Regions from separate parts of the Yinghuangia aomiensis genome, predicted to be linked through region 2. Evidence: riboswitches for the same ligand, from Rfam matches in the RefSeq annotation. Region 2 holds a riboswitch; each other region holds the start of a gene.
The links. Region 2 has a riboswitch for cobalamin ahead of nicT (Nickel transporter NicT). Riboswitches for the same ligand answer to the same signal wherever they lie in the genome.
Positions count from the first base shown of each region.

Region 1: it holds a riboswitch for cobalamin, as region 2 does, so the genes downstream of both, cobN (cobaltochelatase subunit CobN) here and nicT (Nickel transporter NicT) in region 2, are expected to answer to the same signal.
Region 3: it holds a riboswitch for cobalamin, as region 2 does, so the genes downstream of both, ABEA93_RS22250 (ribonucleoside-diphosphate reductase subunit alpha) here and nicT (Nickel transporter NicT) in region 2, are expected to answer to the same signal.
Region 4: it holds a riboswitch for cobalamin, as region 2 does, so the genes downstream of both, ABEA93_RS24500 (CbtB domain-containing protein) here and nicT (Nickel transporter NicT) in region 2, are expected to answer to the same signal.

Region 1 is NZ_BAABHS010000006.1:182,569-185,832, reverse strand. Features, by position in the region: gene ABEA93_RS10315 (sensor histidine kinase) at 1-1,175, shown strand, start outside; gene ABEA93_RS10310 (response regulator) at 1,172-1,828, shown strand; cobalamin riboswitch at 1,907-2,046, shown strand; gene cobN (cobaltochelatase subunit CobN) at 2,180-3,264, shown strand, end outside.
Region 2 is NZ_BAABHS010000017.1:180,069-183,332, reverse strand. Features, by position in the region: gene ABEA93_RS24075 (MFS transporter) at 1-43, shown strand, start outside; gene ABEA93_RS24070 (hypothetical protein) at 71-325, opposite strand; gene nicT (Nickel transporter NicT) at 383-1,585, opposite strand; cobalamin riboswitch at 1,697-1,822, opposite strand; gene ABEA93_RS24060 (4'-phosphopantetheinyl transferase family protein) at 2,006-2,656, opposite strand; gene ABEA93_RS24055 (hypothetical protein) at 2,779-2,928, opposite strand; gene ABEA93_RS24050 (hypothetical protein) at 3,055-3,264, opposite strand, start outside.
Region 3 is NZ_BAABHS010000016.1:22,584-25,847, reverse strand. Features, by position in the region: gene ABEA93_RS22250 (ribonucleoside-diphosphate reductase subunit alpha) at 1-1,603, opposite strand, end outside; cobalamin riboswitch at 1,674-1,903, opposite strand; gene ABEA93_RS22245 (M24 family metallopeptidase) at 2,153-3,091, shown strand; gene ABEA93_RS22240 (SDR family oxidoreductase) at 3,088-3,264, shown strand, end outside.
Region 4 is NZ_BAABHS010000018.1:56,878-60,141, reverse strand. Features, by position in the region: gene ABEA93_RS24510 (trypsin-like peptidase domain-containing protein) at 1-896, shown strand, start outside; gene ABEA93_RS24505 (CbtA family protein) at 970-1,719, opposite strand; gene ABEA93_RS24500 (CbtB domain-containing protein) at 1,740-1,958, opposite strand; cobalamin riboswitch at 2,001-2,145, opposite strand; gene aroQ (type II 3-dehydroquinate dehydratase) at 2,220-2,669, opposite strand; gene aroB (3-dehydroquinate synthase) at 2,666-3,264, opposite strand, start outside.

The DNA.
Region 1 (3,264 bases), on a different contig from region 2:
TCGTGCTGTGGACGCTGGGGCTGGAGAACAACGACTTCAGCGTCCCGCGCGCCTGGCAGCTGCTGCCCCTCGCCGTCATGGCCAGTGCCGAAGTGACACGGCGGACCGCGCCGCGCGCCGCGGTCCTGGTCGGCTTCGCGGCCCTCGCCGCGGACACCGTCTCCGGCGGCAACATCGCCACGATCGTGATGTTCACCGACCTGGTGTACGCCACCACCCTTTACGGTCCGCTGCCGTGGGCGCGCCGCATGACCCCGACCGCGCTCGTCCTCTCCCTCACCGCCACCATCGTCGCGCTCGGCATCATGCGGCAGCCCCAGGCGCTGCTGATCGGCGTCTTCGCCGGGCTGATCACGCTGGCGCCCGCGTCGACCGCGTGGATCATCCGCACCCACCGCGACGAAGCCGCCGCCGAGCGCCTGCGGGCCGAACAGACCGCGCTGCTCGCCGAGTTGGACCGCCGTGCCGCGGTCTCCGAGGAACGCGCGCGGATGGCCCGCGAGTTGCACGACGTGGTCGCCAATCACCTGTCCGCGATCGCGATCCACTCCACTGCGGCGATGTCCGTCGCGGCCGGCGACCCGGACGCCACCAAGCAGGCGCTCGGCATCATCCGGGAGAGCAGCGTGCAGGGCCTTGCCGAGATGCGCCGCCTCATCGGGCTGCTGCGTGACGGCGGCGGGGGCGAGACCGGGTTCGAGGAGTCCGCGGCGGTGCCGCGGCTGGACTCGCTCGACGCGATGATCGGGCGGGCCGAGCGCAGCGGCTCGGCCGACGGGTTCACCTTCGTCCTCGACGACACGCGTCCGGCCGGGACGGTGCTGCCCGCACCGGTCGAACTGGCCGCGTACCGCATCGTCCAGGAGTCGCTGACGAACGCGATGAAGCATGCCGCGCCCGGTCCGGTCATCGTGCGCGTGCGGCACACCCGCGGCTGCCTCGTCGTCGCGGTGGAAAGCACCTACGTCGCCGCCCCGGACGGGCCGCGGGCCCCCGGCGCAGGTGCCGGCCTGGTCGGCATGCGGGAACGCACCGCGCTGCTCAGCGGCCGCTTCGAGGCGGGACCGCACGACGGGCTGTGGCGGGTACGCGCCGAACTGCCGTGCAAGGCCGAGCAGCGCGACGCCGCCCGCGCGCCGCGCGCTGCCCGGGAGGCCCGGGAGGCCGCGTCGTGATCCGGGTCGTCGTCGCCGAGGACCAGGGCGCCGTGCGCGCCGGACTCGTGATGATCCTGCGGGCCGCCGACGGCATCGAGGTGGTCGGCGAGGCCGCGGACGGCGAGGAGGCCGTCGCGCTGGCCCGCGAACTGCGGCCCGATGTGGTCGTGATGGACGTGCAGATGCCGCGGCTCGACGGCGTCGCCGCGACCCGCGCGGTGGTGGCCGAACACTTGGCCGACGTGCTGGTGCTCACCACGTTCGACCTGGACGAATACGTGTTCGGGGCGCTGCGTGCGGGCGCCGCCGGATTCCTGCTCAAGGACGCGGAGGCCGCGGTGCTCACCGAGGCCGTGCGTACCGTGGCCCGCGGCGAAGGCATCATCGCGCCCGCCGTCACCCGCCGCCTCATCGCCGAATTCGCCGCGCCGCGTCCGCGCGGCCCCGCCGAACCGCCCGAGGCGCTCGCCGCGCTCACCCCGCGGGAGCGCGAGGTCCTCGCCTGCCTCGGCCGCGGCCTCTCCAACCAGGAGATCGCGGTGCACCTGGACATGGCCGAGGCCACCACCAAGACGCACGTCAGCCGGATCCTGCCGAAGCTCGGGGTGCGCAGCCGGGCCCAGGCCGCGGTGCTCGCCCACGAGTGGGGGCTCTGCGAGCCAACCGGATAGCAGCCCCCGCGAGGCCCTCCGGGGAACGTGGCAAATCCCTCGATTGGGGGAACTTGCAGCGCGACCGGCCGCTAGGCGATGCTGAGCGGGCGCCGGCGTCGCCGGTGTGGGGAGGGCGCAGTCAGGAACCCGGTGCGAATCCGGGACGGTCCCGCCACTGTGACCCGCCGCAGCATGCGGCGGGGAGTCAGGAACTGCGCGCCCGGACCCGATTGTCCGATGGGGCGAGGACCCCGGAGAGGCGCGCGCTGTGGCGACTTCGTCCTGCCGTCCGACCTGCACGCACGTATACGCACCGGCCGCATCCGCATCCGCGACCCGGCGCGGCGACGCGAAGGCGCGGTCGGCCCGGTGATCCTCCTCCTCTCCACCTCCGACACCGACCTCCTCAGCGCCAAGGCGAGCGACGGCGCATGGCGCCTCGCCAACCCGGCCCGCACGACCGCGGCCGACCTGCCCGCGCTGGTGGACGGCACCGACCTCGTCGTCGTCCGCCTCCTCGGCGGCCGCCGCGCCTGGGAGGAAGGCCTCGACGCCCTCCTCGCCGGGCCCCGCCCGGTCGTCGTGGTCTCCGGCGAACAAGCCGCCGACGCCGCCCTCATGGAACTGGCGACGGTGCCCGCCGGGGTGAGCGCGCAAGCCCACGCGTACCTCGCGCAGGGCGGCGCGGACAACCTGACGAACCTCCACCGGTTCCTCTCCGACACGCTGCTCCTCACCGGCCACGGCTTCGAACCGCCCGCCGAAGTCCCCACCTGGGGACGTCTGGAGCGGGAATCGCGCAACCCGGACGCGCCCGCCGTCGGCGTGCTCTACTACCGCGCCCACCACCTGGCCGGGAACACCGCCTTCGTCGGCACCCTGTGCGACGCCATCGAGAACGCGGGCGGCCGCGCCGTACCGGTCTGGTGCGCGTCGCTGCGCGGCGCCGACCCGGCGCTGTTCGAGGCGATCGCCGAGGTCGACGCGCTGCTCGTCACCGTGCTCGCGGCGGGCGGCGCACGCCCCGCCGAGGTGTCCGCGGGCGGCGACGACGAAGCCTGGGACGTCGGCGCGCTCGCCGCCCTCGACATCACCGTGCTCCAGGCCCTGAGCCTCACCACCAGCCGCGCCGAATGGGAAGCCGGCGACGCGGGCCTCTCGCCGATGGACGCCGCCACCCAGGTCGCCGTGCCGGAGTTCGACGGCCGCCTCATCACCGTGCCGTTCTCCTTCAAGGAGACCGGCGCCGACGGCCTCACCTTCTACGCCGCCGACCCGGAACGCGCCGCCCGCGTCGCCGGGATCGCCGTCCGGCACGCCGCGCTGCGGCATGTGCCGCCCGCGGAACGGCGCATCGGCGTCGTGCTGTCCGCGTACCCGACCAAGCACGCCCGCATCGGCAACGCCGTCGGCCTCGACACCCCCGCCAGCGCCGTCGCCCTGCTGCGCGCGAT
Region 2 (3,264 bases):
CCGCCGCATGCCCACGCGACCGGTCGGGGCTCCCGGGGGCTGAGACCGTCGCGGAGCGGCAGGGGCCCGGTCAGCCGACGTGGACGTGCGGGCGGCGGGACGGGTCGGGCTCCGCCTCGCGGAGCACTTCGCGGGTCACCGGGGCGACTTCGCCTTGTCCGAAGAGGAAGAACCGCAGGAAGTCGGCGAGCGGGTTGCCTTCCGTCCACAGCTGGGTATGGCGGGCGCGGACATGGCGGTGGCGGATCTCCTGTCGAGCGTGCGGGTCCGGCGGGTCCGGGAGCCCACGCCGCCGACCGGCGGCTGCGCGACGTCGAACGTACACACGGAGGAGCGTCGGGAACCCCCGTCCGGGCGTCAAGATCACGTCAGGATTCGGCCCCTAACATTGCTTGACCGTCCCTTGGTCCTCGCTTGAATCGACCGTGCCGATCGGGTCGACGGCGCCGATCGGGTCGGCCGCGCCCCCGTCCGCCGCGGGTGCGGTGCGAAGCCCCTGCGTCCACTTCTCCTCGATCCGGCCGAAGCGCCACACCGCGACCGCGACCGCCCAGGTGGCGAAGAAGAGCCCCACGATCGCGTAGCCGACGAGGTTGAGGTCCACCCCGCTCACCCGGTCCCAGAACGGGCCGTGCAGGTCGAAGCGGTCGGCGAGCAGGGCGAGGATCTCGACGCTGCCGATGATCAGCGCGACGGCGACGGACAGCGCCGTGATGGTGAGGTTGTAGTAGACCTTCCGCACCGGCTTGGAGAACGCCCAGCCGTAGGCGAAGTTCATGAACGTGCCGTCGATCGTGTCCAACAGCGTCATCCCGGCGGCGAACAGCACCGGCAGGCACAGGATCGCGTACCACGGCAGCCCGGACGCGGAGCCGGAGCCGGCCAGCACCAGCAGCGACACCTCGGTGGCGGTCTCGAAGCCGAGGCCGAAGAGCAGGCCGACCGGGAACATCTGCCACGGCTTGGTGATCGACTTCATCACCCCGCCGAGCAGCCGGTTCATGAAGCCCCGGTTGTTCAACCGGTCTTCGAGCGCGGCTTCGTCGTAACTGCCGCCGCGCATCGTCCGGAAGACCTTCCAAATACCCACCAGGATCACGATGTTGACGATCGCGATGACGTACAGGAAGGTGCCGGATATCCCGGTGCCGACGACCCCGGTGACGTCGTGCAGGGTGGAGTCGTCCGCCAGCGGTCCGACGAACACCTTGATGCCGAGCGACAGCAGCAGCGCCAGGCCGAACACCACCGACGAGTGCCCCAGCGAGAACCAGAACCCCACCGACAGCGGCCGCTTGCCGTCGTGCATCAGTTTGCGGGTGGTGTTGTCGATCGCCGCGATGTGGTCGGCGTCGAACGCGTGCCGCATGCCCAACGTGTACGCGGTGACGCCGATGCCGATGCCGAACGTCTTGGTGCCGACGCTGTAATGCTCGGGGGCGACGAGCACCACGAGCACGAACCAGCCGACGACGTGAAGCCCGACGACGACGCCCGCCATCGCGGCCAACCGCAGCCACTCGGCCCGGTCCAGCGACCCCACCGCGCCACGCCATCCACCGGTGGCGGGTGTTGCGCTGCTCATCGGGAAACCCCCGTCGTACGGGGGACGTTCGGGCGCGGCACAACAGACACGGCGAATCACCGGCCTCTCTCGGGGAAATCCGCCCCGGGTTGTCGAGGGAGGCGACGACGTGAGTCTCCTGGCTCTCGGATCAACGCTCGTCCCGGCCTTCCAACCCCTGGGTGGGGCCGTGGCCGTCGCGGGATTCGCTCCCCGATCACAGTGGCGGGACCGCACCGGATTCGCACCGGTTTCCTCGGGCCGCCGTCGCCTTGCGCCCGTAGCATCGCACGCCGCGGTGCCCAGGCGACGCGGGGGGAGTGCCGGGGCGGCGCACGGTGCATGCGCACGTGGCCTCGTCGGCGGGACCATCTCCGGGATCCGGCCGACGAGCCACTCGGGTTCTACGAGGTTGCCATTGGTGCCGTGCCGCGGGGAACGTCAGTCGGCGCGCACGGCGATCGCGGTGACGACGATGCCGCCGGCGACCGCCCACCGCCCCGTGAACCCGTCCAGGCCCGCGGGGCGGTCGTCGGGCAGCAAACGGGCGTGGAAGGTCCCGGCGGCCGGGTCGAACCGCACCTCGGCGTCCTCGAAGCCGAGCCAGCGGCGGGTGAGGGGGAACCAGGCCTTGTAGACGGCTTCCTTGGCGCTGAAGAGCAGGCGGTCCCAGGGGACTCCCGGCACGCCCGCGGCCAACCCGGCGAGCGCGGTGCGCTCGCCGGGGGAGGAGACCGAGCCGAGGACGCCGCCGGGCAGCGGTGCCGCCTCCTCGGCGTCGATGCCGAGCGTGCGGATCCGGGCGGCCGGTGCGACCGCCGCGGCCCGATACCCCGCGCAGTGCGTCATGCTGCCGACCAGCCCGTCCGGCCAGGCCGGGGCCCCGCGCTCGCCGGGCAGCAGCGGCGCCGCCGGCACGCCCAGGAGGGCGAACGCCTCCCGGGCGCACCGGCGTACCGTCGTGAACTCCCGCCGCCGCTTGTCGACGGCGCGGGCGATCGCGGCTTCCTCCTCGGGGAACAGCACCGTCCCGGGCGGGTCGTCGAAGCATGCGACGGCCACCACGTCCGGCGGCAGCACGCCGGCCAGCAGATCACCGGCGGCATGCACCGGGGCGGCTTCCGACGTCACGATTCCCCCTGGCTCGGGCTGACTCGATGTGGCTCTGTTTTCCGGCGGTGGCCCCGCGGTGGCGGCGCCGTCGTCAGAGAAGCCTAGGCCGCCGGACCCTCCGGCCCCGGCCCGACCTCCCGGACGACCGTGTACGTCGGAACGCCGCTCATGCGCGACTCCGCCATCCCCGTCAGCCCTTCCAAGGCCTTTCCGATGGCCGCCATGCGGCCCTCGGTATCGGACGTCTCCACGAAGTGGCGGTAGTCCGCATCGCTTTCACGTGAAGTCGGTTTGAAGCCAACGGATCCGACCTGCGTGTGGTCTGGTTGCCCTGTCCCTGTCCCTGTCCCTGTCCCTGCTGCGTCCGACCCCCGGCGTCAGGCCGCGTCGCGGGACAGCCAGATTCCCCGGTTGCCGTCCTCGCTCGTGACATGCCACCCCAGCGGACGGGCGAGGGCGGCGACGTCGTCGGCGGTGAGCGTGCGCCGGTCGCACGCCATCAGCGAGATCTTCGGCTGAGGCAGCGGCTCGTCCCCCGACGCGGTCTTCGCCCGCTTCTTGGCGTCGGCGGCGGCGGCCTTGGCGGT
Region 3 (3,264 bases), on a different contig from region 2:
GGCCGAGGCGGAAGAAGACGTCCTGGAGGCCCATGACGCCGAGGCCGACGGGGCGCCAGCGCGGGTTGGACGCGGCGGCCTGCCCGGTCGGGTAGTAGTTGATGTCGATGACGCGGTCGAGGAAGGTGACCGCGGTGCGGACGGTGGCGCGGAGCTTGTCCCAGTCCAGGCCGCCGTCGGCGACGTGCGCGCCGAGCTGGACGGAGCCGAGGTTGCAGACGGCGGTTTCGCCGTCGCTGGTCACCTCGAGGATCTCCGTGCAGAGATTCGACAGGTGGACGACGTTGCCGGGTTCGGCGGCCTGGTTGCAGGTGCGGTTGGCGGCGTCCTTGAAGGTCATCCAGCCGTTGCCGGTCTGCGCGAGGGTGCGCATCATGCGGGCGTACAGCTCGCGGGCCGGGAGTTGGCGGACGTAGCGGCCGTCGCGTTCGGCCTGTTCGTAGACGGCGTCGAAGGCCGGGCCCCACAGGTCGGGGAGTTCGGGCAGCTCGTTCGGGTCGAAGAGCGACCAGACGCCGTCTTCCTCGACGCGGCGCATGAACAGGTCGGGGATCCAGTTGGCCAGGTTGAGGTTGTGGGTGCGGCGGGCTTCCTCGCCGGTGTTGTCGCGGAGTTCGAGGAACTCCAGGACGTCGGGGTGCCACGGTTCGAGGTAGACGCAGGCGGCGCCCTTGCGGCGGCCGCCCTGGTTGACCGCCTGGACGGACGCGTCGAGGGTGTTGAGCCACGGGACGATGCCGTTGGAGTGGCCGTTGGTGCCGCGGATGAGCGCGCCGCGGGAGCGGACGCGGGTCCAGGCGACGCCGATGCCGCCGGCGAACTTCGACAGGCGGGCGATGCGGCCGTACATGTCGTAGATGGATTCGAGGTTGTCCTGCGGTGAGTCGAGCAGGTAGCAGGACGACATCTGGGTGTGGCGGGTGCCGGAGTTGAACAGCGTCGGCGAGCTGGGCAGGTAGGCCAGCGACGACATGAGGCGGTAGAAGGCGATCGCTTCCTCGGCGGTGCGCGAGAGGCCGCAGGCGACGCGCAGGAGGAAGTGCTGCGGGGTCTCCACGACGGTGCGGTGCACAGGGTGGCGCAGCAGGTAGCGGTCGTAGACGGTGCGCAGGCCGAAGTACTCGAAGCGGCGGTCGGCGCCCTCGGCGTTGGCGGTGTCGACGGCGGCGTCGAGGGCGGCGGCGTTCGCGGCGACGAAGTCGGCGGTGGTGTCGCCGATGAGGCCTTCGCGGTGGCCGAGGGCGATGCCGTCACTGAAGGCGGTGATGCCGTGCGCGGCGGTTTCGGCCGCGATGGTGCGGGCCAGGAGGCGCGCGGCGAGACGCGAGTACTCGGGTTCCTCGGCGATGAGTTCGGCGGCGGTGCGGACCGCGAGGGCGTCGAGGTCGGCGGCGGTGCCGCCCGCGTGGAGGCCGGCGAGGGCGCGGTCGGCGACCCGGGCGGGGTCGGTGTCGGACAGGTCGGCCGCGAGGGCGCGGACGGCGGCGTGCAGCGCGTCGGCCTTGGGCCCGGCGTCGGGTGCGGTGCCGGTCTGCGGACCGGGGTTGTGCGGCGTGCCGGTTTCGGCCGGGCGAGTCTGGGCGCGCGGAATCGCGCTGTCCATGACGGTCACGGGGCTCTCTCCTCGCGAGCTTGAACGTGCGGTGACCACCGTGCGCGCTCGCGGACAGTGCGGCGCGTACGGGCGGCTGGCAGGTCTTCGGACTTGCGGGCATGCCGGACTGCGGCACACGGAGGTGTGCCGGGGTACGGAGGTCCTAGTGGCCGTCGCTTCCCCCGGGCGCGGGCCCGGAGTGCTTGGTGACGGCGGTCGTTCCCGCTCACCGCTGCGGGGGCAGTCCCGGTTTCGCACCGGGTTCCCTCTTCCCAAGGCGCAAATGCCACCTGACGGGGCATCAGTTCCTTTTCGCCGCCCGCTCCGACTGCTTGGAGCGGGCGAACCAGCTGCGAGCAGGAGCATATATGTAGTGGGTGAGGCCGCGTGCGACCCCTAGTGGTTGTGTCCGGCGTGTCGCGAAGGTCGGCCTCTCGGGAAGGGTCTTCCGCCCGGGACTACTCCCGGGTATGTTACCCGGGGTAACACCCGATGCTCCTCCCTTTCTGCGCCTCACTTTCGTCCCCCACAGCCCGACCCCCGGGAAGGCGGTCCCGCATGGCGACCCCGCTCACGGATGCACCGGCCGGCACGACCGGCGCCGGCATCGACGGCTACCGCGCCGTCCAGCGCCTCGCGTACGACTGCGCCGAAGCGGTCGCGGCCGAACTGCGCCCGGGCACCACCGAGCGCGAGGCCGCGGCGATGATGCGGCGGTGGCTCACCGACCGCGGCGTCCGCGACTGGCTGCACCTGCCGTTCGCCTGGTTCGGCGACCGCACCGCGTTCACCGGCTTCAAGGTGCCGCTGCAGTTCTTCCCCACGAACCTGCGGCTCACCGAAGGCATGCCGTTCATCCTCGACGCCGCACCCGTCCACAACGGCTACACCGCCGACATCGGGTACGCCAGCTCCCTCGGCCCCAACCCGGTCGTCGACCGGCTCCTCGACGACCTGGCCACCCACCGCGCCTTCATCGTCGAGGCCGTCCGCGCCGGCCGCACCCTACGCCAGATCTACCTCGACGTCGACGCCCTGATGGCCCGCCAGGGCTACGAGAACCGGCACCGCGCCTACCCGTTCGGCGTCATCGCGCACCGCGTCGGCAAGGTCGCCGACGCCCGGCTGCGCCCGCACGCCTTCGGCTTCGGGCAGAACGCCCTGCGCGGCCTGCTCAAGGACGGCATCCGCGGCCACCGCGAGGGCTGGTCGCCGCTGTGGAACCCGCGCAAAAGCTCCGGCCACCCGGCCACACCCGGCCTCTGGGCGGTCGAACCACACCTCGGATTCCGCGGCGTCGGCGCCAAGTTCGAGGAACTGCTGGTGGTGACCGAGGACGGCGACGCGTACTGGCTCGACGACGACCTCCCGCACGTGCACCGTTGGGCCGACCGCGGCCTGTACGGGGCCGAACTCACCGGCACCGGGGCCGGATTCCCGGCTCCCGCCGGCACCGCCGCCGACCTGTCCGCCGTCACCGAGGAGGCCGCCGCGTGAGCGCGCTGCACGACCTGCCCGGCGCCCGCCGCTTCGACGTCGAAACGCCCGACGGGGTCCGCCTGGCCGCCGTGGAAGCCGGCCGCGCCGACGGCCCCACCGTCGTCCTGGTGCACGGCTACCCGGACACCAAGGAGATCTGGGGCGACGTCGCCGCCCGCCTCGCCGACCGG
Region 4 (3,264 bases), on a different contig from region 2:
TCGGCCCCGACCGGCAACTGGTGTTCCTGCATGGCCGCAGCCAGCAAGGCCACCGGCCGGAAGACCTGCGCCGCGAGTGGACCGCGGGCCTGAATGCCGGGCTGACGCGCCTCGGCTTCCCCACCGTCGACCCGGCCGACGTCTTCTTCCCCTTCTACGGCGACCTCCTGGCCGCCGCGCTGCGCACGCAGGAGTCGGTCCCGGCCGGTTTCGACCTGGTCGCCGACGACCCCGCGGCCGCGGCCGCCCCCGCGTCGCCGTCGGCGCGCGACCTCTACGAGCGCATGCTCGGCCAGGCCGCCGAGCAGGCGGGCATGCCCGTGGAGAGCGCCGCCCAGGAGGACGAGGGCTTCGCGCTCGGCACGGTCGTCCGGGTGACCCGCAAGCCCCTGGACTGGCTGGCCCGCCACTCCGGCGTCGACCGCCTGGTGGTCGCCGCCGCGTTCCGCGACGTCGCGGTGTTCCTGGACGACGCCCGCGTCCGCGACGAAGTCCTGGCCTGCGTACGCGACACCGTGCCCGCCTCCGGCGGCATCGTCCTGGTGGCGCACAGCCTGGGCACCGTGGTCGGCATGGACCTCCTCGCGGGCCTCGGCGGCGGACCGACGGTGACCGGCCTGGTGACGGTGGGCGCGCCGCTGGGCCTGGACACCGTGTACGCGCGGCTGGCGACCGCGGGGCCGCACCTGCCGTCCCGTGTGCCGCGGTGGTTCAACGGTTGGGCGCCCGCCGACGGCGTCGCGATCGGCTGCCCGTTACGCGGCACGTGGACCGGGCTGAGCACGGAATGCTCGGTGGACAATCCCCGCGACCGGGCGCACGACATCGACGCCTACTTGTCGCAGCCCGAAGTCGCGGGTGCCATCGCCGCGTTGCTGGGGCTCACACCCCGTTGAAGGCCCACGGAGCGTTCACTGAACGCCCGAGGGGCGCCAGGCCGGCTGCCTGGCGCCCCTCGCACGACCGCTGTCAGGCAGCCAGCGCCACCCGCGGCCGTTCGACGACCTTGCCCGCGAGAACGCCGAACAGGACGCCGAACGTGGTCCACAGCACCGCCTGGACGCCCAGGGCGGCCATGCGGAACCGCCACAGCACACTGGCGGAGAAGCCCTCCGGGACGGCGTCCGCGGCGGGCAGGGCGAGGGCGATCAACGCCATGGCGACGACGTAGGCCGCGATCGCCGCGAGGACGGCGTTGCCCGTCCCCCACCGCGGCGCGAACTGCCGTGCCAGATAAGCCGCGCCGACGGCGACGGCGATGCTGATCGCGATGATCCCGAAGTAGGAGACCGTGCGTTCCGTGAGCGTGTCGGGGTCGCCGACCGCGGGCGGTTGCGCGGGGTACTTCAGGAAGGGCACGAGGACGACGGCGACGAAGCCGACGGCGGCGACGATCCCGGCGGTGGCGCGGGCGCCGTAGGGTCCGAGTCGGCCGTAGGCGAGCGCGAACACGAGGGCGAAGAGCCCGCCGATCGCGATCCCGTACACGGTGACCCCGGTGAGCAGGCCGGCGGTGCTTTGCACGGCGCGGCTGACCGGTTCGGATTCGTCGTGTCCGCCCGCATGCCCCTGGGCGGCGTGGTCGTGGGCGGACTGGTGCTCTTCGAAAGCGATGGCGTGGCGGACTTCGGGTTCTCCGAAGACCCACGCGAACACCCAGGCGAGGAGGCCGGCCGCGACACCGGTGAGCATGCCGCGGACCAGCAGGTTGCGCATCATCAGGCGGTTCCCCGGGGCCGTCAGTGGCAGGGGAACGCGAGCAGGTGCCGGCCGTCGTGCACGAACTCGTGCACGCCGTTTCCGGAGAAGATCGCCAGTGCGCCCTGCTCGGCGCCGACGAAGTAGATGAGGAAGAGCATCACAGCCCCCATGAAGGCCGCCCAGGGCAGCACTTCGCGCACCGGAATGCGCACGGGGACGGGTTCGGCATGGGGAGTGGGGATGGCAGCCGTGGCCATGGTTCCTCCTTCGGGGCACGCGCCCGCTGGTGGTGCGCGACGTGGAGGGTCTGACTGACGGCTGGTCACGGTGCCCGCGTTGCCGGGGCTCGTGCCATACCGATCACAGTGGCGCGTCCGCGCCGGATTCCCACCGGCTTCCCCACAGCATCGCGATGTCGTTCGCACCGTAGGGGTTCGGGCTACATGTCGTCAATAACAGCGCGTGCTCGACGACATGCGGCCCGACGCCCCCCTACCGGTGCGGCGACGGAAGTTGCCTCAGGATTGCGCGAGTTGGTCGGCGAGGGCGCGCAACGCCAGTTGGTACGAGCCGATACCGAAGCCGGCGATCGTGCCGGTGGCGACGGCGGCGACGACGCTGGTGTGCCGGAACTCCTCGCGGGCGTACGGGTTGGAGATGTGCACCTCGATGAGCGGCGCGGTGCGTTGCGCGATGGCGTCGCGCAGGCCGTACGAGTAGTGCGTGAACGCGCCGGGGTTGATCACGACGGGAGTGCGCGCGTCGGCGGCGTCGTGGATCCAGCGGATCATTTCGCCTTCGTCGTTGGTCTCCCGGACCTCGACGGCGAACCCGAGTTCGACGCCGGTCTTCTCGCAGGCGGCGACGAGGCCGGCGTACGAGGTGGAGCCGTACACGTCGGGCTCGCGGCTGCCGAGGCGGCCGAGGTTGGGGCCGTTGAGGACGAGGACGCGGGTGGGGGCGGTCACGAGCGCGCCACCTCGCCGTACGCGGCGGCCAGCATGGCCGGGTCGGGCGCTTCGAGGATGGCGGGCTTGGCCAGGCCGTCGAGGACGACGAAGCGGAGCCTGTCGGCGCGCGACTTCTTGTCGATGCGCATGCTGTCGAGGAGCTTGGGCCAGGCGTCGCCGCGGTAGGTGAGCGGCAGGCCCAGGGCCTCCAGGACGGTCTTGTGCCGGTCGGCGGTGGCATCGTCGAGGCGGCCGGCGAGGCGGCCGAGTTCGGCGGCGTAGACCATGCCGACGCTGACGGCGGCGCCGTGCCGCCACTTGTAGCGCTCGGCCTTCTCGATGGCGTGGCCGAGGGTGTGGCCGTAGTTGAGGAACTCGCGGGTGCCGGATTCCTTGAGGTCGTTGGTGACGACGTCGGCCTTGACCCGGATGGCGCGTTCGATGAGTTCGGCGGTGTGCGGGCCCGCATGGGTGCGCGCCCCGGCCGGGTCGGACTCGATGAGGTCGAGGATCACCGGGTCGGCGATGAAACCGGCCTTGACGACCTCGGCGAGCCCGCTGATGTAGTCGTTGGCGGGCAGCGTTTCCAGGGTCGCGAGGTCGGCGAGGACGC